Regions from separate parts of the Streptomyces sp. NPDC007917 genome, predicted to be linked through region 3. Evidence: riboswitches for the same ligand, from Rfam matches in the RefSeq annotation. Region 3 holds a riboswitch; each other region holds the start of a gene.

Region 1 (7,717 bases), on a different contig from region 3:
GGCGGCGTGCCGGGTGCCGCCGCACTCCCCGTCCCGGTCATTCGGCCTCGTCCTCCCCGCCTTCCAGGCCTCCTTCGGTCTCCAGGTACAGCTCCCGCACCGCCGCCAGGACCTCGGGGTCGGGGTGCTCCCACAGGCCGCGGCTCTCGGCCTCCAGCAGCCGCTCGGCCATGCCGTGCAGCGCCCAGGGGTTGGCCTCCTGGAGGAAGGAGCGGTTCTCTGGGTCGAGGAGATAGCTCTGGGCGAGTTTGTCGTACATCCAGTCGGCGACCACGCCCGTCGTGGCGTCATAGCCGAAGAGGTAGTCGACGGTCGCGGCGAGTTCGAAGGCACCCTTGTAACCGTGGCGGCGCATCGCCTCGATCCAGCGCGGGTTGACCACGCGCGCGCGGAAGACCCGGGAGGTCTCCTCGTGCAGGGTGCGGGTGCGGACCGTCTCGGGGCGGGTGGAGTCGCCGATGTACGCGGCGGGGGCGGTGCCCTTGAGGGCGCGCACGGTGGCGACCATGCCGCCGTGGTACTGGAAGTAGTCGTCCGAGTCGGCGATGTCGTGTTCGCGGGTGTCGGTGTTCTTGGCCGCGACCGCGATCCGGCGGTAGGCGCTCTCCATCTCCGCGCGGGCCGGGCGCCCTTCCAGGCCGCGGCCGTACGCGTAGCCACCCCAGACCGTGTAGACCTCCGCCAGGTCGGCGTCGGTGCGCCAGTCGCGGCTGTCGATGAGCTGGAGCAGGCCCGCGCCGTAGGTGCCGGGGCGCGAGCCGAAGATGCGGGTGGTGGCGCGGCGCTCGTCGCCGTGCTCGGCGAGGTCGGCCTGGGCGTGGGCGCGGATGTAGTTGTCGTCGGGCTCGTCGAGGGAGGCGGCGAGGCGTACGGCGTCGTCGAGCAGCGCCACGACATGCGGGAACGCGTCGCGGAAGAAGCCGCTGATGCGCAGGGTGACATCGATCCTGGGGCGGCCCAGCTGGTCGAGGGTGACGGGTTCGAGTCCCGTGACGCGCCGCGAGGCGTCGTCCCACACCGGGCGGACGCCCAGCAGCGCCAGCGCTTCGGCCACGTCGTCGCCCGAGGTGCGCATCGCGCTGGTGCCCCACAGCGACAGGCCGACGGAGCGCGGCCAGGCGCCGTCGTTGTCGGCGCGGTAGCGCTCCAGCAGCGAGTCGGCGAGCGCCTGGCCTGTCTCCCAGGCCAGCCGGCTGGGCACGGCCTTGGGGTCGACGGAGTAGAAGTTACGGCCTGTCGGCAGGACGTTGACCAGGCCGCGCAGTGGCGATCCTGAGGGGCCCGCGGGCACGAAGCCGCCGTTCAGCGCGTGCACGGCGTGGTCGATCTCGTCGGTGGTGGCGGCCAGCCGCGGTACGACCTCGCGGGCGGCGAAGTCGAGGATCGCGGTCACCGCGTCGCGCTGCTCCTCGGGCAGCCCCAGACACGCCTTCTCGACGGCCTCCGGCGCCCAGTCGGCGTCCTCCATCGCCTGGACGAGGGCGCGGGCGCGGTCCTCCGCCTCGTCCGCGCCGGTGCGGGTGGCGGCCGACTCGTCGAGGCCAAGGGCCTCGCGCAGCCCGGGGAGCGCCGAGGTGCCGCCCCAGATCTGCCGGGCACGCAGAATGGCCAGGACGAGATTGACCCGCTCGGGGCCGGACGGGGCGGCGCCGAGGACATGCAGACCGTCGCGGATCTGGGCGTCCTTGACCTCGCACAGCCAGCCGTCCACATGCAGCAGGAAGTCGTCGAAGCCGTCGTCGTCCGGCCGGTCCTCCAGGCCGAGGTCGTGGTCGAGCCTGGCGGCCTGGATGAGGGTCCAGATCTGGGCGCGGATGGCGGGGAGTTTGGCCGGGTCCATCGCGGAGATGGCGGCGTACTCGTCCAGCAGCTGCTCCAGGCGCGCGATGTCGCCGTAGGAGTCGGCGCGGGCCATGGGCGGCACGAGGTGGTCGACGAGGGTGGCGTGCGCGCGGCGCTTGGCCTGGGTGCCCTCCCCCGGGTCGTTGACCAGGAACGGGTAGATCAGCGGCAGGTCGCCCAGCGCGGCGTCGGGGCCGCAGGCGGCGGACAGGCCCGCGTTCTTGCCCGGCAGCCACTCCAGATTGCCGTGTTTGCCCAGGTGCACCATGGCGTCGGCGCCGAAGCCGCCGTCGGCCCTGGGGGTGGCGATCCAGCGGTAGGCGGCCAGGTAGTGGTGGGAGGGCGGCAGGTCGGGGTCGTGGTAGATGGCGATCGGGTTCTCGCCGAAGCCGCGCGGCGGCTGGATGGCGACCAGGAGATTGCCCCGGCGCAGCGCGGCCAGCACGATCTCTCCCTCGGGGTCGCGGCTGGTGTCGACGAACATCTCACCCGGCGGCGGCCCCCAGTGCTCCTCGACCGCCTCGCGCAGCTCCTGCGGCAGCCTGGCGTACCAGCGGCGGTAGTCGGCGGCGGGGATCCGGACCGGGTTGCGGGCCAGCTGCTCCTCGGTGAGCCAGTCCTGGTCGTGGCCGCCCGCCTCGATGAGGGCGCGGATCAGCTCGTCGCCGTCGCCGGAGGCGAGGCCGGGCAGCGCCTCGGGCCCCTCCTCGGGGCCGAGGTCGAAGCCGTCCGCGCGCAGCCGGCGCAGCAAGGCGACGGCGCTGGCGGGCGTGTCCAGGCCGACGGCGTTGCCGATGCGGGAGTGCTTGGTGGGGTAGGCGGACAGGACGAGCGCGAGGCGCTTGTCGGCCGCCGGTATGTGGCGCAGCCGGGCGTGTCGTACCGCGATTCCCGCGACACGCGCGGCGCGCTCGGGGTCGGCGACATAGACGGGCAGGCCGTCCTCGTCGGTCTCCTTGAAGGAGAACGGCACGGTGATCAGCCGCCCGTCGAACTCCGGGACGGCGACCTGGGTCGCCGCGTCCAGGGGCGAAAGGCCCTCGTCGTTCTCCTCCCACGCGGCGCGCGAGCCGGTCAGGCACAGCGCCTGCAGCACCGGTACGTCCAGCGCGGCCAGCGCGCCCGCGTCCCACGCCTCGTCGTCGCCACCGGCCGAGGCCTCGGCGGGCCGGGTGCCGCCCGCGGCCAGCACCGTCGTCACCACCGCGTCGGCCTCGGCAAGGGCCTCCAGCAGCTCGGGCTCGGGCGCGCGCAGCGAGGCGACGTACAGCGGCAGCGGGCGGCCCCCGGCGTCCTCGACGGCCTGGCACAGCGCCTCCACGAAGGCGGTGTTGCCGCTCATGTGGTGGGCGCGGTAGTAGAGCACGGCGACCCGCGGCCCGGTGACGTCCTCGCGTACGGTGCGCTCCAGCGGGCCCCACGAGGGCGCGGGCGCGGGCGGCTCGAAGCCGTGACCGGTCAGCAGGACGGTGTCGGACAGGAACCGGGCCAACTGGCCGAGGTTGCCGGGCCCTCCGTGTGCGAGATAGGCATGGGCCTCGGCGGCGATCCCGACCGGAACGGTGGAGGCCTCCATGAGCTGGGCGTCCGGGGCCTGTTCGCCGGTCAGGACCACGACCGGGCGGTCCCCGCCGAGGAGCGTGTCGAGCCCTTCCTGCCAGGCGCGCACCCCGCCGAGCAGCCGTACGACGACGAGTTCGACGCCGTCGAGGAGCGCGGGCAGGTCGTCCAGCGGGAGCCGGGCCGGGTTGGCGAGCGAAAAGGGCACCGGGGTCTGTGCCGCGCGGGCACTGAGCAGGTCGGTGTCGGACGTCGACAGCAGCAGGATCATGCGACGGCAGGCCTTCCTCGGGGTCCGCGCCCCGGGCGGGTTGAAGACGGCGGGAGTTCCTGGCTCGCGCGGCCGTCGCATACCGGCTGCCGCGCTCACAGTGGCGGGACCGCGCCGGATTTCCACCGGCTTCCTACCCTTTTTGCCGTCTTGTGTGGTGGCGGGCCGGGACCGACCCGCCGGTGAGCATAGTAGGCGCTCCTGACCTGCCGTGGGGCGGTGAGCGGGAGGCGATCGTCGGTATGCTCGCCGCCATGCCCCTCCCCCCGACAACCGCCCCACCAGGGGACGAAACCACCGTGCGCGGTCGCACCGACGCCTGCCCGGGGGCGCTGCGCCTGCACCCGGCGGACGACGGCGCGCTGGCCCGGGTACGCGTTCCGGCCGGGCTCCTGACGGCGCGTCAGGCCCTCGTGCTGTCGCTCGCGGCCGAGGAGTTGGGGGACGGCCGGCTGGACCTCACCTCCCGGGGCAATCTTCAGCTGCGCGGTCTCGACGCGGGGTGCGCGGCCGGGCTCGCGGAGCGGCTGCGGACGGCCGGACTGCTCCCGTCGGACCGGCACGACCGGGTGCGCAACGTCGTGGCGTCCCCGCTGTCCGGGCTGGACGGGGCGGGGTACGCGGACGTCTCGGCGTGGGCGAGGGAGCTGGACGCCCTGCTGTGCGACGACGAGCCCGAGGGTTCCGGATTCGCCGAACTGGCGCAGCTCTCGGGCCGGTTCCTGTTCGCGCTCGACGACGGGCGGGGCGATGTGGCGGCGCTGGGCGCGGATGTGACATTGATCGCAGCACCGGACGGCGAGGCGCTGCTGCGGCTTGGCTCCGCCGGGGGCCATGAACCGGCCGCCCCGGGCACGCGCCCGGACCCCGGGGAGTGCGCGGCAGATGCCCGCGGCGCGCCGGGTGCGCCCGGCGTGGCGGACAGCTGCGGCGCGGCGGACACTCCTGGCCCGGCGGACGCCCGCGGCACGACGGCCGTCCCGGCACGCCGGGACGGCCGGGCGGAGCCCGATGGCGACACGCCGGACCCTGCGCGGCCCCTCGCCCACCCCGGCCCCCCGCACGGACCCGGGAACGGCGGTCCGGAGGCCTCGTCCAGGCCGGGCGGCGGGACCGTAGGCGCTGAGCTCCGGGTGCGGGCCGAGGACGCGCCTCGTGCGGCGGCGGTGGCCGCCGTGGCGTTTCTCGACGCGGTGCGCGCGAGTGGCACGCGGATCTGGCGCGTCCGTGAGCTGCCGGCCCGACACGCCGTGACGGCGGACGGGTTGGCGCGGCGACTCGCCGAAGCGGGGGTCCGGTTCGCGGGCCTCGGTCCTGTCTCCGGGGTCGCTGGGGCGCAGACCTCGGCGACTGACGCCGCAGGGGTCCACAGTGGCAGCGAGCGCCCCGCCGTGGCCGGTCCCACGTACGGCCCGCCGCCGGCCACGGGGCGAGGCGTCGCGGGCACGCGGGGGCCGGGAAGCCAGGAGCCGCCCGCGATCGGGCTCGTCGCCGGGCCGGACGGGCGGTGCGCGGTGTCGATCGCCGCTCCGCTGGGGCGGCTCAGCGCCGCTCAGTGGCGGCTGCTCGCCAAGGTCGCCTCCCAGGGCGGCTCGGGCGAGCTGCGTGTGACACCCTGGCGCGGCGTGGTGCTGCCCGGTTTCTCCCCGGACGGCGCCGAAGCCGCGCTGCGGGAGCTCGCCGACGCCGGGCTGGTGACCGCGCCGGACTCCCCCTGGCTCGGGGTCGGCGCGTGTACGGGCCGACCGGGCTGCGCCAAGTCCCTGGCCGATGTGCGTGCCGAGGCGGGGCGCGCGGTGGCGGGCGGGGCGTCCGGCAACGGCCTACCGGGCCGGCCGCGGGGCCGGCTGCCTGCGTATTTCTCCGGCTGCGAGCGGCGCTGCGGCCACCCCGGCGGCCGGTGGGTCGACGTACTGGCGACGGGCGACGGCTACCAGGTCACCGTACGAGGCGCCACAGGGGCCGCGCGGGGCGTGGACGTGACAGCAGAGCAAGTGGCCGGCGCCGTGGCGGCGGCCCGTGGAACGACATGATCGAGGACACAGTGTTCGACTACGAGAAGGACGGCGCGGCCATATACCGCGCCTCCTTTGCCACCATCCGCGCCGAGGCCGACTTGGGCGCTCTGCCCGCCGACGTCAGCCAGGTCGCGGTGCGGATGATCCACGCCTGCGGGATGGTCGACCTCGTCCAGGACCTCGCGTACACCCCCCAGGTGGTCGCCCGCGCCCGCGCCGCCCTGCGCGCCGGCGCGCCCGTGCTCTGCGACGCGCACATGGTGGCCAGCGGCGTCACCCGCAAGCGGCTGCCCGCGGACAACGACGTGGTGTGCACCCTGTCCGACCCCACCGTTCCCGAACTGGCCCGCAAGATGGGCACCACGCGCAGCGCCGCCGCACTGGAGCTGTGGCGGGACCGGCTGGAGGGCGCGGTGGTGGCCATCGGCAACGCGCCCACGGCGCTGTTCCGCCTGCTGGAGATGGTCGAGACGGGCGCGCCGCGCCCGGCCGCCGTCATCGGCGTCCCGGTCGGCTTCATCGGCGCCGCCGAGTCCAAGGACGCGCTGGCCGGGCATCCGGCCGCGCTCGACCACCTGGTGGTGCGCGGCCGGCGTGGCGGCAGCGCCATCGCCGCGGCCGCGGTCAACGCGATTGCGAGCGAGGAAGAGTGAGCGAGCAGCACACCGGCCGGCTCTACGGCGTGGGTCTTGGCCCCGGCGATCCCTCGCTGATGACCGTACGCGCCGTGGAGGTCATCGCCGAGGCCGATGTCGTCGCGTACCACAGCGCCCGGCACGGCCGCAGCATCGCGCGCTCCATCGCCGAGCGCCATCTGCGGCCCGACCACATCGAGGAGCGGCTGGTCTACCCGGTCACCACCGAGGCCACCGACCACCCCGGCGGCTACCGCGGCGCGATGGAGGAGTTCTACGCGGACGCCGCGGCCCGGCTGGCCGCCCACCTGGACGCGGGGCGCACGGTCGCGGTGCTCGCCGAGGGCGACCCGCTCTTCTACGGCTCGTACATGCACATGCACAAGCGCCTGGCCGACCGCTACCCCACCGAGGTCGTCCCCGGCGTCACCTCCGTGAGCGCCGCCGCCGCCCGGATCGGAGCTCCGCTGGTGGAGGGCGAGGAGGTGCTGACCGTGCTGCCCGGCACGCTCCCGGAGGAGGAGTTGACGGCCCGCCTGGCCTCGACCGACTCGGCCGCCGTGATGAAACTCGGCCGCACCTTCCCGGCGGTGCGCCGGGCGCTGGAGCGCTCGGGGCGGCTGGCGGAGGCCCGGTACGTGGAGCGGGCCACGATGGGCGCGGAGCGCGTGGCGCCGCTGGCCGACGTGGACCCCGAATCGGTGCCCTACTTCTCGATGGCGGTGCTGCCGAGCCGGATCGACGCGCAGGCCCCGGCCGGCCGCGGCGAGGTCGTGGTGGTGGGCCTCGGCCCGGCGGGACCGCTGTGGCTGACCCCCGAGGCACGGGGCGAACTGGCCGCCGCCGAGGACCTGGTCGGCTACACCACCTATCTGGACCGGGTGCCGGTGCGCCCGGGGCAGCGCCGGCACGCCTCCGACAACAAGGTGGAGGCCGAGCGCGCCGAGTTCGCGCTCGACCTGGCCCGGCACGGACGGCGGGTCGCCGTGGTCTCCTCAGGCGATCCGGGCGTCTTCGCCATGGCCACCGCCGTGCTGGAGGCGGCGGCCGAGGACCCGTACCGCGAGGTGCCGGTCCGGGTGGTGCCCGGCATGACCGCGGCCCACGCGGCCGCGGCCCGCGCGGGCGCCCCGCTCGGCCACGACTACGCGGTGATCTCCCTGTCGGACCGGCTCAAGCCCTGGGAGGTCATCGCCGAGCGGCTGCGCGCAGCCGCCGCGGCCGACCTGGTGCTCGCCCTGTACAACCCCGGCTCGCGCAGCCGCATCTGGCAGGTCGGCAAGGCGCGCGAACTGCTGCTCGAACACCGCGCGCCGGACACGCCCGTGGTCCTCGGCCGGGACGTGGGCGGCCCCGAGGAGCGGATACGCATCGTCAGACTGGCCGATCTC
Region 2 (7,717 bases), on a different contig from region 3:
CGGGCTCCTCCTCGCGGACCGTGTCCACCACCTGGAACGCGAAGTTCATGTGCATGGTCTCGTCGCGGAAGACCCAGTTGGTGCCCGTCGCCAGGCCGTGCAGCAGGCCGCGGGAGCGGAACCAGTAGACGTAGGCGAAGGCGCCGTAGAAGAACAGGCCCTCGATGCACGCCGCGAAGCAGATCAGGTTGAGGAGGAACCGGCGGCGGTCGTCCTTGGTCTCCAGCCGGTCGATCTTGTCGACCGAGTCGATCCAGCGGAAGCAGAATTCCGCCTTCTCCCTGATGGACGGGATGTTCTCCACCGCGGCGAACGCGGCGGCCCGGTCGTCCGGGTCGGGGAGGTAGGTGTCCAGCAGCGTCAGATAGAACTGGACGTGCACGGCCTCCTCGAAGAGCTGCCGGGACAGGTACAGCCGCGCCTCGGGCGAGTTGATGTGCTTGTAGAGGGTCAGCACCAGGTTGTTCGCGACGATCGAGTCGCCGGTCGCGAAGAAGGCGACCAGACGGCCGATCAGGTGCTGCTCGCCGGGGGAGAGCTTGGCGAGGTCGGCGACGTCCGAGTGGAGGTCGACCTCCTCCACGGTCCAGGTGTTCTTGATCGCGTCGCGGTAGCGGTCGTAGAAGTCCGGGTACCGCATCGGCCGCAGGGTGAGCTCGAACCCGGGATCCAGGAGGTTCTTGGCGCGTTCGGGTGCGGTGGTCATTACTGGCAGGCCTCGCAGGACTCGGGGTTTTCCAGGGAGCAGGCGATGACCTCGGGGTCGGTGGGCGCCTGCTGCACGGGGATGGTGGCGGGGGCGGCCGCGCGCGCCGACTGAGCGATCCGGGTCGCCGGGCGCGAGCGCAGGTAGTACGTGGTCTTGATGCCGCGCTTCCAGGCGTACGCGTACATCGAGCTGAGCTTGCCGATGGTCGGCGAGGCCATGAAGAGGTTCAGCGACTGGCTCTGGTCGAGGTACGGGGTGCGGGCGGCGGCCATGTCGATCAGGGCGCGCTGCGGGACCTCCCACGCGGTCCGGTACAGCTGCCGCACGTCCTCGGGCACCCAGGAGAAGTCCTGGACCGAGCCGTTGGACTCGCGCAGCGCCTCACGGCTCTGGGCGTCCCATACGCCGAGCTTCTTCAGGTCGTTCACCAGGTACGAGTTGACCTGGAGGAATTCACCGCTGAGCGTCTCGCGCTTGAAGAGGTTGGAGACCTGCGGCTCGATGCACTCGTACACGCCCGCGATCGAGGCGATCGTCGCGGTCGGGGCGATGGCCAGGAGCAGCGAGTTGCGCATGCCGGACTTGGCCATCCGCTCGCGCAGCGCCTGCCACCGCTCGGGCCAGGTCGCCACCGCGTCCGTGTAGTGGTCCGGGTGCAGCACGCCGCGCGCGGTGCGGGTGGCGGACCAGGCCGGGTGCGGGCCGTGGCGCTCGGCGAGCGCGCAGGACGCCTCGTACGCCGCGAGCATGATGCGCTCGGAGATCTGGGTGGACAGCTTCTGCGCCTCGGGCGAGTCGAAGGGCAGCCGCAGCCGGAAGAAGACGTCCTGCAGGCCCATCAGGCCGAGCCCCACGGGCCGCCAGCGGGAGTTGGACGCCCCGGCCTCCTGGGTGGGGTAGAAGTTGATGTCCACCACACGGTCGAGGAAGGTGACGGCGGTACGGACGGTCGCGTCCAGCCGCTCCCAGTCCATCTGTCCGTCCTCACCCAGGTGCGCGGCCAGGTTGACCGACCCCAGGTTGCACACGGCCGTCTCGCCGTCGTCCGTGACCTCCAGGATCTCGGTGCACAGGTTGGAGGAGTGCACGACCCGGCCGGGCTCGGCGGTCTGGTTGGCGGTGCGGTTGGCGGCGTCCTTGAAGGTCATCCAGCCGTTGCCGGTCTGCGCGAGGGTCCGCATCATCCGGGCGTACAGCTGGCGCGCCGGGACGGTCTTGACGGCGAGACCCTCCGCCTCGGCCTTCTTGTACGCGGCGTCGAACTCCTCGCCCCACAGGTCGACCAGCGCGGGCGCGTCGACCGGCGAGAACAGCGACCAGTCGGCGTCGGCCTCGACCCGGCGCATGAACTCGTCCGGGATCCAGTGCGCGATGTTGAGGTTGTGGGTGCGGCGGGCCTCTTCGCCCGTGTTGTCCCGCAGCTCCAGGAACTCCTCGATGTCCGCGTGCCAGGTCTCCAGGTACACACACGCCGCGCCCTTGCGCCGGCCGCCCTGGTTGACGGCGGCGACGGAGGCGTCGAGCGTGCGCAGGAACGGCACGATGCCGTTGGAGTGCCCGTTGGTGCCGCGGATCAGCGAACCGCGGGCGCGGATGCGCGAGTACGACAGCCCGATGCCGCCCGCGTGCTTGGAGAGCCGCGCGACCTGGTGGTAGCGGTTGTAGATCGAGTCCAGCTCGTCCAGCGGCGAGTCCAGCAGATAGCAGGACGACATCTGCGGGTGCCGGGTGCCGGAGTTGAACAGGGTGGGGGAGCTGGGCAGGTAGGACAGCGTGCTGGTGAGCCGGTAGAGCTCGGCGACGTCGTCCAGCGCCCGCTGCGAGTGGTCCTCGGCCAGCCCGCAGGCCACCCGCAGCAGGAAGTGCTGCGGCGTCTCGATCACCTGGCGGGTGATCGGGTGGCGGAGCAGATAGCGGCTGTGCAGCGTGCGCAGCCCGAAGTAGCCGAAGCGGTCGTCGGCGCCGTCGGCCAGCGCCCGCTCGACCAGCGCGTCGAGGCGGGCGGCGTGGGTGGTCACGAACTCGGCCGTGCCGTCCGCGATCAGGCCCTCGCGGTGCCCCACGGCCACCGAGGCCGAGAAGGAGACCGCGCCCTGCCCGGCCGCCTCCTCGGCGATGGCGAGGGTCAGCAGCCGCGCGGCGAGCTTCGAGTACTCGGGCTCCTCGGCGATCAGCCCGGCCGCCGCCTCGGTCGCGAGGGTGCGCAACTCCGCCTCGTCCGAGCCGGGATGGCGGCCGCGCAGGGCGGCGGCCGCGACCTTGCCGGGGTCGGTGGCGGGCAGGTCGGCGGTGAGCTCCGTCAGGGTCCGCAGCAGGGCGGTACCGGGCGCGTCGTCCGCTGCCTGAGTAGCCGCTGCCTCTGAAACCGGATCGGCTGGCGCGATGGTCACTGAAGTGCTCTCCCTCGCTCGGCTTGGGGCCTCACGGGGTGGTGGGCGATGGGCGCGTACGGGCATGCCGGGCCCCACGAGTTGGGTCGGCACACCGCGCAGCGTCCACCGGCCCAACCCGCGAGGCCCGGACGTATGAGACGGCCGTCGGCAGGTCCTCGGACTCGCGGGTACGCAAAAGCGTACGCGTAACACCGTTGCGGGACAGTTCCGGATTCCCACCGGATTCCCCTGCGGCGACAGCGAGCATGAGCATACATCTTGTGGTGGCGGGCGCACGCACCCCCACATGTTGTGTCGCGAGGTGGAGTGTTTCGTACAAATGTGCTAGTCAGTGCCGGACTTGGCGCGGTCTCGGCGTGCGCTTGGCACGGGCCCGCGGCGGGCCTGGCACGGGCCCGCGGCGGGCCTGGGGCAGGCCTGGCGCGGGCCCTGGGGCGGGTCCGGCACGGGTCCGTCAGGGCCCTGACGCGGCCCCGGCGCGGGCGGTCGGGCACGAGCCTGGCACGGGCCCGGTACGGGTCCGGCGCGGGCCCGCGATCGGATCCGCGATCGGGTCCGGCGCGGCGCCGGGCCGCCGTCAGGCGGGCGTCGTTGCCCGCCACTCCGCGAGGGTACGGGCCAGCCTGGCCCGGTAGTCCGCGTAGCCGCGCTCGTATGCCTCGGCGCGGTCCGCGTCCGGTACGACAGTACGCGAATCGGCTCGCCATTGTGCCGCGTCCACCGGGTCACCGAGCGCACGCCAGGCGACCGCGACCGCGCCGCGCGCCCCCACCTCGGGCTCGTCGGGGATGCGCACCGGCCGCCCGAGGACGTCCGCGAACAGCTGGGTCCAGGCGGCGGACCGGGTGCCGCCCCCGCACGCCGCGAGGCTCGCGGTCAGCCCCGCGGCCTCCAGGCAGTGGCGGGCGGCGTACGCCACTGCCTCGCAGACGGCCCGTACGGCGTCCGCGCGGCTCGTCGCGAGGGTCAGCCCGTCCAGCCGGCCCCGCGCGGCGGGCTCCACGAACGGGGCGCGCTCGCCCGCGTCGGACAGGAAGGGCAGCGCGGTCACCCCGCGCGCCCCCGGCGGGCTCTCGGCGAGCAGCGCGTCCAGGTCGGCGGTGGTGGCCCCGGTGAACTCCAGGACCCACTCCAGGGCCGCCGTGCCCACCATGGCGGGCATACCGCGCAGCCAGCGGTCCCGGTCGGGTACGCACAGCCACATGCCCGCCGGGTCGGCGGCCGGGTCGATCCGCGCGCTGTCGGTGAGGACCTGGCTGGCCAGCGTCGTGCCGACGATCAGCAGGCCGTCGCCCACCTCCTCGACCCCGCTGCCGATCGCGCAGGCCGGCAGGTCGTACGGGCCCGCGGTGACGGGCAGTCCGGCCGGCAGCCCGAGCAGCTTCGCGCCCGCCCCGTCCAGCCGCCGTACGGTGTCGGGCGCGGCGGGCGGCGGCAACAGCCGGGCATGTTCGGCGATTCCGCACGCTTCCAGGGCCTTGGGGACATACTCGCGCGTGGTCACGTCCAGGAAGGGCATGGACGCGTCCGAGGCGTCCACGCCGATGACGCCGGTGAGCCGCTGCGCCACCGCGTCCACGCAGTAGCCCGCGACCTCCGCGCGCGCCAGCGCCTCCGGCTCGTGGTCGGCCAGCCAGCGCAGCAGCGGCGCGTGGCAGCCGGGGAACACCCCGGAGCCGGTGAGCCGGTAGAGCTCGCGGATGGTGCCGTCCTCGCCCCAGCGGGCCACGGTGTCGTTCGCCCGGCCGTCCATCCACGAGATCGGCGGGCGCACCGCCCGGCCCGCCGCGTCGCGCAGCCACAGCCCGTCGCCCTGCCCGGTGAGCGCGAGCGCGACCGGGGCCGCAAGGCCCTGGGCGGCCAAGGCGGCGGTCACCTCGCGGACCACCTCGGCGACCGTGCGCAGCACGTCCTCCAGGTCCTGCTCGACCCGCCCGCCGGGCAGGCGGTTGAGCCGGCTGGGGCGGCTCGCGGCGGCCAGGGACCGGCCGTCGCGACCGAAGGCGACGGCCTTGGTGACGGAGGTGCCGACGTCGACTCCGAGGACGATGCTCATGCGTACGGCCCTCCTTGGGGGCGTCGACTGGGGGGTGCGGGGGCTGGTCGGTGCGGGACTGGTGGGTGCGAGGCCGGTGGGGGCGCTAGTTCGCGGGGTGGGCGAGCTTTTCGCCGCGCGCGTAGCGGCCGACCTCGGCGGCGGTGATGGAGGCCGCGCGGTGAGCGGTCTGCCGGGTGGCGCCGGCGAGGTGCGGGGTGGTGACGACATTGGGCGCGGAGTGCAGCGGCCAGTCCGCGGGCGGCGGTTCGAGGTCGTACACATCGAGGGCGAGGGCCCCGAGGCGGCCGGTGCGCAGCGCCTCCGGAAGCGGCGCGTAGTCCAGCAGGCCGCCGCGCGCGGTGTTCACCAGGACCGCGCCGGGCCGCATCCGGGCGATCCGGTCGGCGTCGATGAGCCCCTTGGTCTCGGGGGTGAGCCGGGCGTGCAGGCTCACCACGGAGCTGCGGGCGAGGAGTTCGTCGAGATCGACCGGTTCCACGCCGTCCGCGCGGGCGGTCTCCGGGTCGGTGTACGGGTCGGCGATCAGTACCCGGGCGCCGAACGCGCGCAGTACCCGGGCGACGATCCGGCCGATGGCCCCGTAGCCGACCAGCCCGACGGTCGCGCCGTCCAGCTCGATGCCGCCCTCCTCGTACGCGTAGAAGTCCCCGCGCCAGCGGCCGGCGCGCAGCTCGGCGTCGGCGGTCGGGATGCGGCGCATCGCGGCGAGCATCATGCCGATCGCGAACTCGGCGGCCGCGGTGGCGTTACGGCCGGGCGCGAAGCTGACGGCGACGCCCGCGCGGGTGGCCGCGGCCAGGTCGACGTTGACCGGGCCGCCGCGGGAGACCGCGACCATGCGCAGCTCGGGGCGGGCGGCGAAGACCCCGGCGGTGAACGGCGCCATCTGCGTCACACACACCTCGGCCCCGGCCAGCGCCTCGATCAGCTGCTCCTCGGTGCCGCTGGCCTCGATCACCCGGCTCTCCGGGCCGCCCACCGGGCCGAACGGCTCGTGCGGCCACGGCAGCGTCAGCTCGGCGACGTCGAGGTCGCCGAGCCCCGGCTCGTCGCGGAGCGCGGCGATGATGAGGTCGGGACGTACGAAGTGGTCTCCGGCGGCGAGGACGCGCATGGGTGGCCTTTCTCCGGGCGTTCCATCACAGAGGCGACGCTAGATTTAACATTGTTGACGTGACAAAGCAATGGTCCGCGCGTCATGCGGCCCGAGGAGAGGAAGCGTCCTGTGACGGCTCGTCTACTGCTCGTTCGCCATGGCGAGACGGTGTGGCACGCGGAGAACCGGTACGCGGGGATCTCGGACGTGGCCCTGACGGAACGGGGATTCCGGCAGGCGGAAGCGCTCGCCCATTGGGTGAGCGGACGCGAGGTCCACGCGGTCGCCTGCTCCCCGCTGAGCCGGGCCCGGCTGACCGCGCGCCCGGCCGCCGACGCGCTCGGTCTCGTCCCCGAGGTCGTCGAGGACCTGCGCGAGGTCGACTTCGGCTGGGGTGAGGGCCGCACCATCGCCGAGATGGAGGCGGAGGACCCGGCGGTCGTACGGGCCTTCAGGGCGGACGCGGTGACGGGCGCCTTCCCCGGCTCGGAGCCGCCCACCGCCGCGGCGGCCCGCGCCGCGGCCGCCCTGCGCGGCCTCGCCGCCGCGCACCCGGGCCGTACGGTGCTCGTCGTGGCGCACAACTCCCTGCTGCGGATGGCGCTGTGCGCGCTGCTGGGCATCCCCGTGGGCCGCTACCGGCAGGTGTTCCCGCGGCTGGACAACGCGGCGGTGAGCGAGATCGAGGTGGCGGGGGAGCGGACGGCGCTGCGGTCGCTGAACGTGCCGACGGGGGATGGAGCCGCGGCCCGTGGGGGAGAATCCGGCTCATGACCACGACCGGCGCGTCCGACGTCCCGCCCCGCTCCCAGGCGGCACGCAGGCAGACCATCACCGAGTACGTGCTCGAGCACTCCACCGCCACCGCGGCCGAGCTCGCCGAGCTGACCGGCGTCAGCCTCATGACCGTGCACCGGGACCTGGACGAGCTGGCCAGGCTCGGCGTGGTGCGCAAGTTCCGGGGCGGGGTCTCGGCGCTGCCGTCGTCGGTCTTCGAGTCCAGCCTGGACTACCGGATGGGCGTCAACCGGGCCGAGAAGGAGGCGGTGGCCGCGGCCGCCGCGGAGCTGGTCGAGCCCGGCATGTCGATCATGCTGGACGATTCCACGACCGCCCTCGCGCTGGCCCGGATCCTGGTCGACGCCGCCCCGCTGACCGTGGTCACCAACGCCCGGCGGGTGGAGGAGGTCTTCGCCGGGGTGCCGCAGACCCGGCTGATCGGCCTGGGCGGGGAGTACTCGCACACCCATGACTCCTTCCTCGGCGTGCCCTGTGTGGCGGCGATCGAGGCGCTGTCGGTCGACATGGTGCTGGTCTCCACTTCGGCGGTGGACGCGCACACCACCTACCACCAGGAGCAGGACGTGGTGCTCGTCAAGCGCGCCATGCTCGCGGCCGGCAGCCGCAGGGTGCTCCTCATGGACGCGTCGAAGACCCGGCGCACGGCCCTGCACCGGCTG
Region 3 (7,717 bases):
AGTTCGATCAGGCCCTCTTCGCGCAGCCTCTGGTAGCCGCGCAGGACGGTGTGCACATTGACGCCGAGGGAGTCGGCGAGGGCGCGGGCGGCCGGGAGGCGTTCACCGGGGTGGACCGTGCCGTCGGCGATCGCGCGGCGTACGCAGGCGGCGATCTGGTCGCCGAGCGGGACAGGGGAGCCGGGGTCGACCGTGAACAGCATGTCAGCTCGCGTCCAGGGGGCGGCCCGCGCCGCGGTCCGTCCGGTGGATGAGCGTGTTGAGCAGCGCCGCGGCGGTGTGGGCGTCGTCCACTGTCACCACGAACTCCTTGCCGGTCGTCAGCCGCAGGCACAGCGCGTCCCCGGAGCGCAGCACCAGCCCGCTGCGCCCCGCCCTGATCCGGTAGCCCCAGCCGCCGAAGTCGCCGTACGCGCTCACCTGACGGCTGGTGGCCTCCTCGATGCGGCCGAGCGGCACTCGCAGACGGGGCAGCCGGACGACGGGCGGGGACACGGTCAGACCGCGCCGGTCGACGGTGACCCGGCAGCCGGACAGCAACACGGCGACCACCCCCATCACGGCCATCGGCAGCCCGCTCACGGGGCTCACGGTCATGGCCAGCACCGCGCCCGCGCACGCGAGGGCCAGCCCCACACCGAGCAGCACGCGCGAGGTGACGGTGCGCGTCCAGCTGGCGAGCTCGCCCTCGCCCAGCGGCAGGCGGCGCGGCTGGTCGGCGGGCCCGGCGGCGGGCGGGGCGTCCGCCCCGGCCAGCAGCCAGCCCGCCGCCGCGGCGGGCAGCGCGCAGGCCAGGGCCACGGCCAGCTGCCACATCGGGAAGCGGACGTCGGCGGCGTCGGGGACGTCGGCGTTGGCGAAGAGCGTGGCGGGGAAGGCGTAGCCCAGCAGCCCCGACTCCCCGTACGCGACCGCGGTCAGCGGGCGGGTGCCCCGGCCGGAGCGGTGGACGAGGACGGCGAAGACCGCCCCCTGGACCGCGAGGAGGCCGGTGGCCACCCAGACGAAGGAGGTCGCGCTGGAGAAGCCGTCGGCCTTGCCGCTCGCCGGGAAGTGGGTGGCGAGCGGATCGGGGAGCCGGTCGCGCAGGGCCGCGTAGGTGGTGAGGACGGCGGCGCAGGCGAGGGCGAAGGGGAGGACGACCACCAGGGTGCGGCGCAGCGACTGATGCACGGATGCCTCCTGTTCAGGTGTTCACAGCATAGTTGTTCGCATGCAACTAGAACAATGGTCTCGCCGGGCAGGACGTCTTCCGCCCCTTCACCCGAATGCCACCCCCGTCGCGCCCGCATCTCATATTTGAGATAGTCTCTACCGTATGACCGACGACTACCTCGCCCGTATCGGCAAGCTCATCCGCGACGCACGACAGCATCGTGGCTGGACGCAAACGCAGCTCGCGGAGGCGCTCGGCACCAGCCAGAGCGCGGTCAACCGCATTGAACGAGGCAACCAGAACATCAGCCTTGAGATGATTGCCAGGATCGGCGAGGCCCTCGACAGTGAGATCGTCTCGCTCGGATACGCGGGGCCGATGCATCTGCGGGTCGTCGGCGGCCGTCGTCTCTCGGGCGCCATCGACGTCAAGACGAGCAAGAACGCCTGCGTCGCGCTGCTGTGCGCCACACTGCTCAACTCGGGCCGTACGACCCTGAGGAGGGTCGCCCGGATCGAGGAGGTCTACCGCATCCTGGAGGTGCTGGGCAGCATCGGCGTCCGCACCCGCTGGATCAACGACGGGGCCGATCTGGAGATCGTGCCGCCGGCCGAACTGGACCTGGACGCCATGGACACCGAGGCCGCCCGCCGCACCCGCAGCGTCATCATGTTCCTCGGCCCGCTGCTGCACCGCATGCGGCAGTTCAAGATCCCGTACGCGGGCGGCTGCGACCTCGGCACCCGCACCGTGCAGCCGCACATGACCGCGCTGCGCCCCTTCGGCCTCGAAGTGACCGCCACGGACGGGATGTACCACGCGCGGGTGGACCGCGAGGTGGCCCCCACCCGCGCGATCGTGCTGACCGAGCGCGGCGACACGGTCACCGAGAACGCGCTGCTGGCCGCGGCCCGGCACGACGGCGTCACCGTGATCCGCAACGCCTCCCCCAACTACATGGTCCAGGATCTGTGCTTCTTCCTGGAGGAGTTGGGGGTCAAGGTCGAGGGAATAGGGACCACCACGCTCACCGTGCACGGCCTCGCCGAGATCGACCGGGACGTGGACTTCGCCCCGTCGGAGGACCCGGTCGAGGCGATGAGCCTGCTGGCCGCCGCGGTGGTGACGGAGTCGGAGCTGACGATCCGGCGGGTGCCGGTGGAGTTCCTGGAGATCGAGCTGGCCGTACTGGAGGAGATGGGCCTCGACCACGAGCGCAGCGCCGAGTACGCGGCGGACAACGGCCGTACGCGGCTGATCGATCTGACCGTGCGGCCCTCCAAGCTCCAGGCGCCCATCGACAAGATCCACCCGATGCCGTTCCCCGGCGTCAACATCGACAACGTGCCCTTCTTCGCGGCCATCGCCGCCTCCGCGCAGGGCTCCACGCTGATCCACGACTGGGTCTACGACAACCGGGCCATCTACCTGACCGAGTTGAACCGCCTCGGCGCCCACGTCAAACTCCTCGACCCGCACCGGGTTCTGGTCGAGGGCCCGACCCGGTGGCGGGCGGCCGAGATGATGTGCCCGCCGGCGCTGCGCCCCGCGGTGGTGGTGCTGCTGGCGATGATGGCGGCGCCGGGGACGTCGGTGCTGCGCAATGTGTATGTGATCAACCGGGGTTATGAGGACCTGGCGGAGCGGCTGAACTCGATCGGCGCGCAGATCGAGATCTTCCGCGACATCTGAGCCCGCTCCGGAGACCGGCCGCCGCCGCGCCCCGGCCGCCCCGGCCGCCCCGGCCGCCCCGGCCCGTCGCTCAGCCGGGCCGGGGCGGCTGTTGGGCCGCTCCGGCCCGCGGCGGCTGTTGGGCCGCGCGGCGCAGGAAGCGGATCACGGGGTGGCCCGGGCCGGTGGTGACCTCGGCGCGGACCGCGTAGACCCGCTCGATGAGGGCGGGGGTCAGGACCTCGGCCGGGGTGCCCTCCGCGACGGCGCGGCCGTCGCGGAGGACGAGCAGCCGGTCGCAGTACATCGCGGCGAGGTTGAGGTCGTGCAGGGCGATCACGGTGGTGACCGGGAGGCCCGCGACGAGGTCCAGCAGGTCGAGTTGGTGCTGGATGTCGAGGTGGTTGGTGGGTTCGTCGAGCAGGAGCTCGCGGGGCTCCTGGGCGAGGGCGCGGGCGATCTGGGCGCGCTGGCGTTCGCCGCCGGACAGGGTGTGCCAGGACTGGGCGGCCCGGTCGGTCAGTCCGGTGCGGGCCAGGGCCGCGGTGACGGCCTCGGCGTCGGCCGCCGTGGGCGGTGTCCAGGCGCGGCGGTGCGGGATGCGGCCGAGGGCCACGACGTCACGGACGGTCAGTTCGGTCCGGGTGTGGGCGTGCTGTTCGACGGTGGCGATGCGCCGGGCGATGGCGCGGCGGCCTGCCTCCGGCAGCGGGCGCCCGTCCAGGGTGACGACTCCGGAGGTGGGGGCGAGGACGCCCGCGAGCAGTCTGAGCAGCGTCGACTTGCCCGAGCCGTTGGGGCCGAGCAGTCCGACCGTCTCGCCGGGGCCGAGGGTCAGCGTGAGGCCGTCGACGGTGACCTTGCCGGCGGTACGGCGGCCGACCCGGTCCGCGCGCAGGCCGGTCATGCCTTGCTCCGGCGGGCCGGTCACGCCTTGCTCCGCCCGCGGTAGAGCACAGCCACGAACGCCGGTACGCCGATGAGGGACGTCACCACGCCCACCGGGACCTCCTGGGGATCGAGGGCGGTGCGGGCGAGGGTGTCCACCCACACCAGGAAGACGGCTCCGGTCAGCGCCGTGACGGGCAGGAGGCGGGCGTGGCCGGCGCCGGTGAGGGCGCGCGTGGCGTGCGGGAGGACCAGGCCGACGAAGCCGATCGCCCCGGCACAGCTGACCAGGGCGGCGGTGAGCAGCGCGGTCGCCGAGAGCAGGACCAGGCGGGTACGGGCGACCCGGACGCCGAGTCCGGCCGCCGCCTCGTCGCCGAAGGCGAACGCGTCCAGGGTGCGGGCGTATCCGAGGCAGACGGCGAGGACGGCGGCCAGGACGGCGGCGCAGAGCAGCACCTGCCCCCAGTCGGCGCCGGTGAGCGAGCCGAGCAGCCAGAACAGCACGGCCCGGGTGGTGTCGGCGTCGGCGGAGGTCAGCACGGTGAACGAGGTCAGCGCGGAGAACAGCTGCATGGCGGCCACCCCGGAGAGCACGACCCGGTCCGTGCTGCCGCCGAGCGTGTGGCTGAGCAGCAGCACCAGGGCGAAGGAGAGCAGGGCGCCGAGGAAGGCGCCCGCGGACAGGGACACCGCTCCGCCGCCCACGCCGAGCACGACCACGGCGACCGCCCCCGTGGACGCGCCGGAGGACACCCCGAGCACGAACGGATCGGCCAGCGGATTGCGCAGCAGCGACTGCATCACCGCCCCGCACACGGCGAGCCCGGCCCCGCACACGGCGGCGAGCAGGGTGCGCGGCATCCGCAGGTTCCACACGATGCCGTCCCGCAGCGGCGTCAGCGCGCTTACGCTCATGCCGAGATGGGCGGCGACGGAGGCCCACACATCCCCCGTGGAGATGTCGGCCGGCCCGATCGTCACCGCGACGGCGACCGATACGATCAGCGCGGCCGACCCGCCGCCGGTCAGCAGCAGCGTGCGGGCCCTCACGTGGCGAGCCCGAGGTCGCGCAGGCCCGCGGCGACCTTCTCGATCCCTTCGACCGTGCGGATGGACGGGTTCATCGCCTGCCCGCTCAGCAGCACGTACCGCTTCTTCTTCACGGCCGTCAGGTTGCGGGTGGCGGGGTTGCGCTCCAGGAAACGGATCTTGGCCTGGGCACTCTCGGCGGTCTGCTGCTTACGGGTCAGATCGCCGAGCACGATGACGTCGGGGTCGCGGTCGGCGACGGTCTCCCAGTTGATCTGGGGCCACTCGTCGTGGGTGTCGGCGAATGCGTTCTCCGCGCCGACCGCCCGCGTGATGGCGCCCGGCGCGCCGCAGCAGCCGGCCAGGTAGGGCGACTGGGAGTTGGCGAACCAGTACATGAGGGAGACACCGGAGGCGTGCAGCCCGGCGGTGGCCTTGCTGACCCGCGCCTTCAGCCCGGCGACGAGCTTCTTCCCCCGCTCCTCCACCCCGAACGCCCTGGCCAGGTCGGCAATCTCGCCGTAGACGGTGTCGAGGGTGAGGGGTGCGCCGCGCGCTCCGTCGCCACCGCTGTCGTTGTCCTTGCCCGCCGAGCAGTCGGAGGGGGAGACATACGTGGGCACGCCCAGCTTCTCGAACTGCTCGCGGGTGGCGACACCGCCCTTGCCGAGGGTGGAGACGAACGAGGAGGTGACGAAGTCGGGGTCGGCGTCCAGCACCTTCTCGAAGGAGGGCGCGTTGTCCGCCAGCCGCGGCACGGACGCGTTGGCCTTCTCCAGGCCCTTCATCACCGGGTCCGTCCAGGTCGCCGTACCGGCCATGCGGTCGGCGAGGCCGAGGGAGAGCAGGATCTCCGTGGTGCCCTGGTTGAGGGAGACGGCCCGCTCGGGGGCCGCCTTCAAGGTGACCTTGTGGCCACAGTTCTCGATGGTGCGCGGGTAGCCCGAACCGGCGGGCTTCCCGGCATCCGCGCCGCCTTGTGAGCCACCGCACGCGGTGAGCAGAAAGGCGGGGGCGAGCAGCAGAGCGGCGGGGCGAAGAGCGGTACGGAGCACGGGTTTGCCTCGGTGGTCGGGGCTCGTACGCGGAGCCTGGCCTGTGGACGACCGCCGCGCCGGGGCGCGGAGGTGCCAGCAGGTCTTCGGACTCGGGTTCGTCCGGACGAGGCGCCTTCCCGGTCTTCCAGTGGCGACGTGCCCCGCCCGTCCCCCTCACCGCTGCGCGTCAGTTCCGGATTCGCACCGGATTCCCTGGCCTCGGATGTGGCTCGACTGGCCCCCAGAGGCTACCAAGCCCGCCGTGCGGTCGGATATGTGGCTGCGGTCGGATATGTGGCAGGTGAGGGCCCACCGGTGGTTACGTGGGTGCCGTACCCGAGGGAGACTCGTGCCCCATGGCGCAGACAGCAGGAGTGACCGCGTGACCAGCCGTGTCATCTTCATCGCGGCCGCGATGAGCCCTTCGCTGCGCCAGGCCCGGTTCGACGACGGCACGGCCCCTCTCGAGGACGGCGGCGCGGCGCGGGCCCGCGCCGCGGCCGGGGTGCTGCCTCCGGCCGCTCGCGTCGTCACCTCCCCCGGCCTGCGCTGCCGGGAGACCGCAGCGGCGCTGGGGCTCGGCGCGGCCGAGCCCCGTGCGGAGCTGGCCGGCCTGGACGCGGGCCGCTGGCGGGGCCTCACCCTCGACGAGGTCGCTGCCGCCGAGCCGGAGTCGGTGGCCCGGTGGCTGGCCGACCCGGCGGCCGCGCCCCACGGCGGGGAGTCGGTGCGGGACATGTGCCGGCGGATCGGACGGTGGCTGGACACCGCGTCGCACACCGACGGCCATACGCTCGCCGTGGTGGAGCCGGACGTGGTGCGGGCCGTGGTGGTGCATGTGCTGGGCGCGCCCGCGGCGGCCTTCTGGCGTGCCGACGTTCCCCCGCTGACGGCGACCGGGGTCAGCGGACGGGCCGGACGCTGGAACCTCGGGCTGGGGCGGCCGCTCAATGGCCCCTGACAGGAGCGGCCGCCCCGGCGGGGGGTCAGGGAGACGGTCGCGTCACGGCCGGCCGGCGGCGGCGACCGTCGAGGCCGGGGCCCTGGTGGCGGGCTCAGGTCTCAGCAGACGCTCGGCCAGCTCGCCGAAGACGAGTCCGAACCCTCCCCACAACGCGACCTGGATGGCCAGCGCGGAGAGCCGGAACCGCCACAGCACGGTGGCCGGGAAATCGGCGGGCACCTCGCCCACGGCCGGAAGGAACGCGTACGCCAGGCCGATGGCCAGGGCGAAGGCGGCCACCGCGGCGACGGTGGCGTACCAGGTGCCCAGTTTCGGGGCGAGCCGCTTGCCGAGGATGGTCGCCGCGATCGCGAGGAGCACGCTGAGCACCATCATCAGGAGGTACAGATTGGTCCGCTCGCCGAGGGTGTCGGGGTTGCCGACGGCGGGCGGATTGGCCGGGTACTTCAGGAACGGCACGACGTAGACCGCGAGCAGGGCGCAGCCGGACAGCAGCAGCGCGGTGGCCCGCGGGGTGAAGCGGCCGACGCGGCCCAGGGCGAAGCAGTAGGCGAGGGCGGCGATGCCGCCGAAGGCGACCCCGTAGATCAGCACACCGGTGGCCAGGCCGGCGGTGGACTGCAGGCTGCGGGAGACGAGTTCGACCTCGTGGTGATGCGCCGGGGCGTGGGACTCCTCGAAGCCGATCGCCTTGTCGACATTCGGTTCCCCAAGGAGATAGGCGACGATCAGGGCGAGCACGCCGGCCCCGAGGCCGGCGAGCATGCCACGGACGAGCAGATTCCGTACCGTTGCGGAATTCATGAGGGTGTCGGTGTCCCTGGCGTCAGTGGCAGGGGAAGCCGAGCAGGTGGCGGGCGTCGTGCACCCACTCGTGGACGTCCTCGCCGGAAACGACGGAGGTGGCGCCCTGTTCGGCGCCGACGAAGTACAGCAGGACCAGCATCAGGATGCCGAAGAACACCGCCC

The links. Region 3 has a riboswitch for cobalamin ahead of ACFZDL_RS02355 (ABC transporter substrate-binding protein). Riboswitches for the same ligand answer to the same signal wherever they lie in the genome.
Region 1: it holds a riboswitch for cobalamin, as region 3 does, so the genes downstream of both, cobN (cobaltochelatase subunit CobN) here and ACFZDL_RS02355 (ABC transporter substrate-binding protein) in region 3, are expected to answer to the same signal.
Region 2: it holds a riboswitch for cobalamin, as region 3 does, so the genes downstream of both, ACFZDL_RS25520 (ribonucleoside-diphosphate reductase subunit alpha) here and ACFZDL_RS02355 (ABC transporter substrate-binding protein) in region 3, are expected to answer to the same signal.

The regions. Positions count from the first base shown of each region.
Region 1 is NZ_JBIBKK010000004.1:210,767-218,483, forward strand. Features, by position in the region: gene ACFZDL_RS09425 (NUDIX domain-containing protein) at 1-41, opposite strand, end outside; gene cobN (cobaltochelatase subunit CobN) at 38-3,673, opposite strand; cobalamin riboswitch at 3,704-3,864, opposite strand; gene ACFZDL_RS09435 (nitrite reductase) at 3,928-5,706, shown strand; gene ACFZDL_RS09440 (precorrin-8X methylmutase) at 5,703-6,344, shown strand; gene ACFZDL_RS09445 (precorrin-2 C(20)-methyltransferase) at 6,341-7,717, shown strand, end outside.
Region 2 is NZ_JBIBKK010000013.1:55,202-62,918, forward strand. Features, by position in the region: gene ACFZDL_RS25515 (ribonucleotide-diphosphate reductase subunit beta) at 1-706, opposite strand, end outside; gene ACFZDL_RS25520 (ribonucleoside-diphosphate reductase subunit alpha) at 706-3,099, opposite strand; cobalamin riboswitch at 3,231-3,362, opposite strand; gene ACFZDL_RS25525 (FGGY-family carbohydrate kinase) at 3,680-5,158, opposite strand; gene ACFZDL_RS25530 (2-hydroxyacid dehydrogenase) at 5,244-6,275, opposite strand; gene ACFZDL_RS25535 (histidine phosphatase family protein) at 6,387-7,031, shown strand; gene ACFZDL_RS25540 (DeoR/GlpR family DNA-binding transcription regulator) at 7,028-7,717, shown strand, end outside.
Region 3 is NZ_JBIBKK010000001.1:551,572-559,288, forward strand. Features, by position in the region: gene ACFZDL_RS02330 (GntR family transcriptional regulator) at 1-203, opposite strand, end outside; gene ACFZDL_RS02335 (DUF1648 domain-containing protein) at 205-1,173, opposite strand; gene ACFZDL_RS02340 (UDP-N-acetylglucosamine 1-carboxyvinyltransferase) at 1,319-2,848, shown strand; gene ACFZDL_RS02345 (ABC transporter ATP-binding protein) at 2,919-3,734, opposite strand; gene ACFZDL_RS02350 (iron chelate uptake ABC transporter family permease subunit) at 3,755-4,768, opposite strand; gene ACFZDL_RS02355 (ABC transporter substrate-binding protein) at 4,765-5,802, opposite strand; cobalamin riboswitch at 5,862-6,038, opposite strand; gene ACFZDL_RS02360 (histidine phosphatase family protein) at 6,167-6,745, shown strand; gene ACFZDL_RS02365 (CbtA family protein) at 6,788-7,552, opposite strand; gene ACFZDL_RS02370 (CbtB-domain containing protein) at 7,575-7,717, opposite strand, start outside.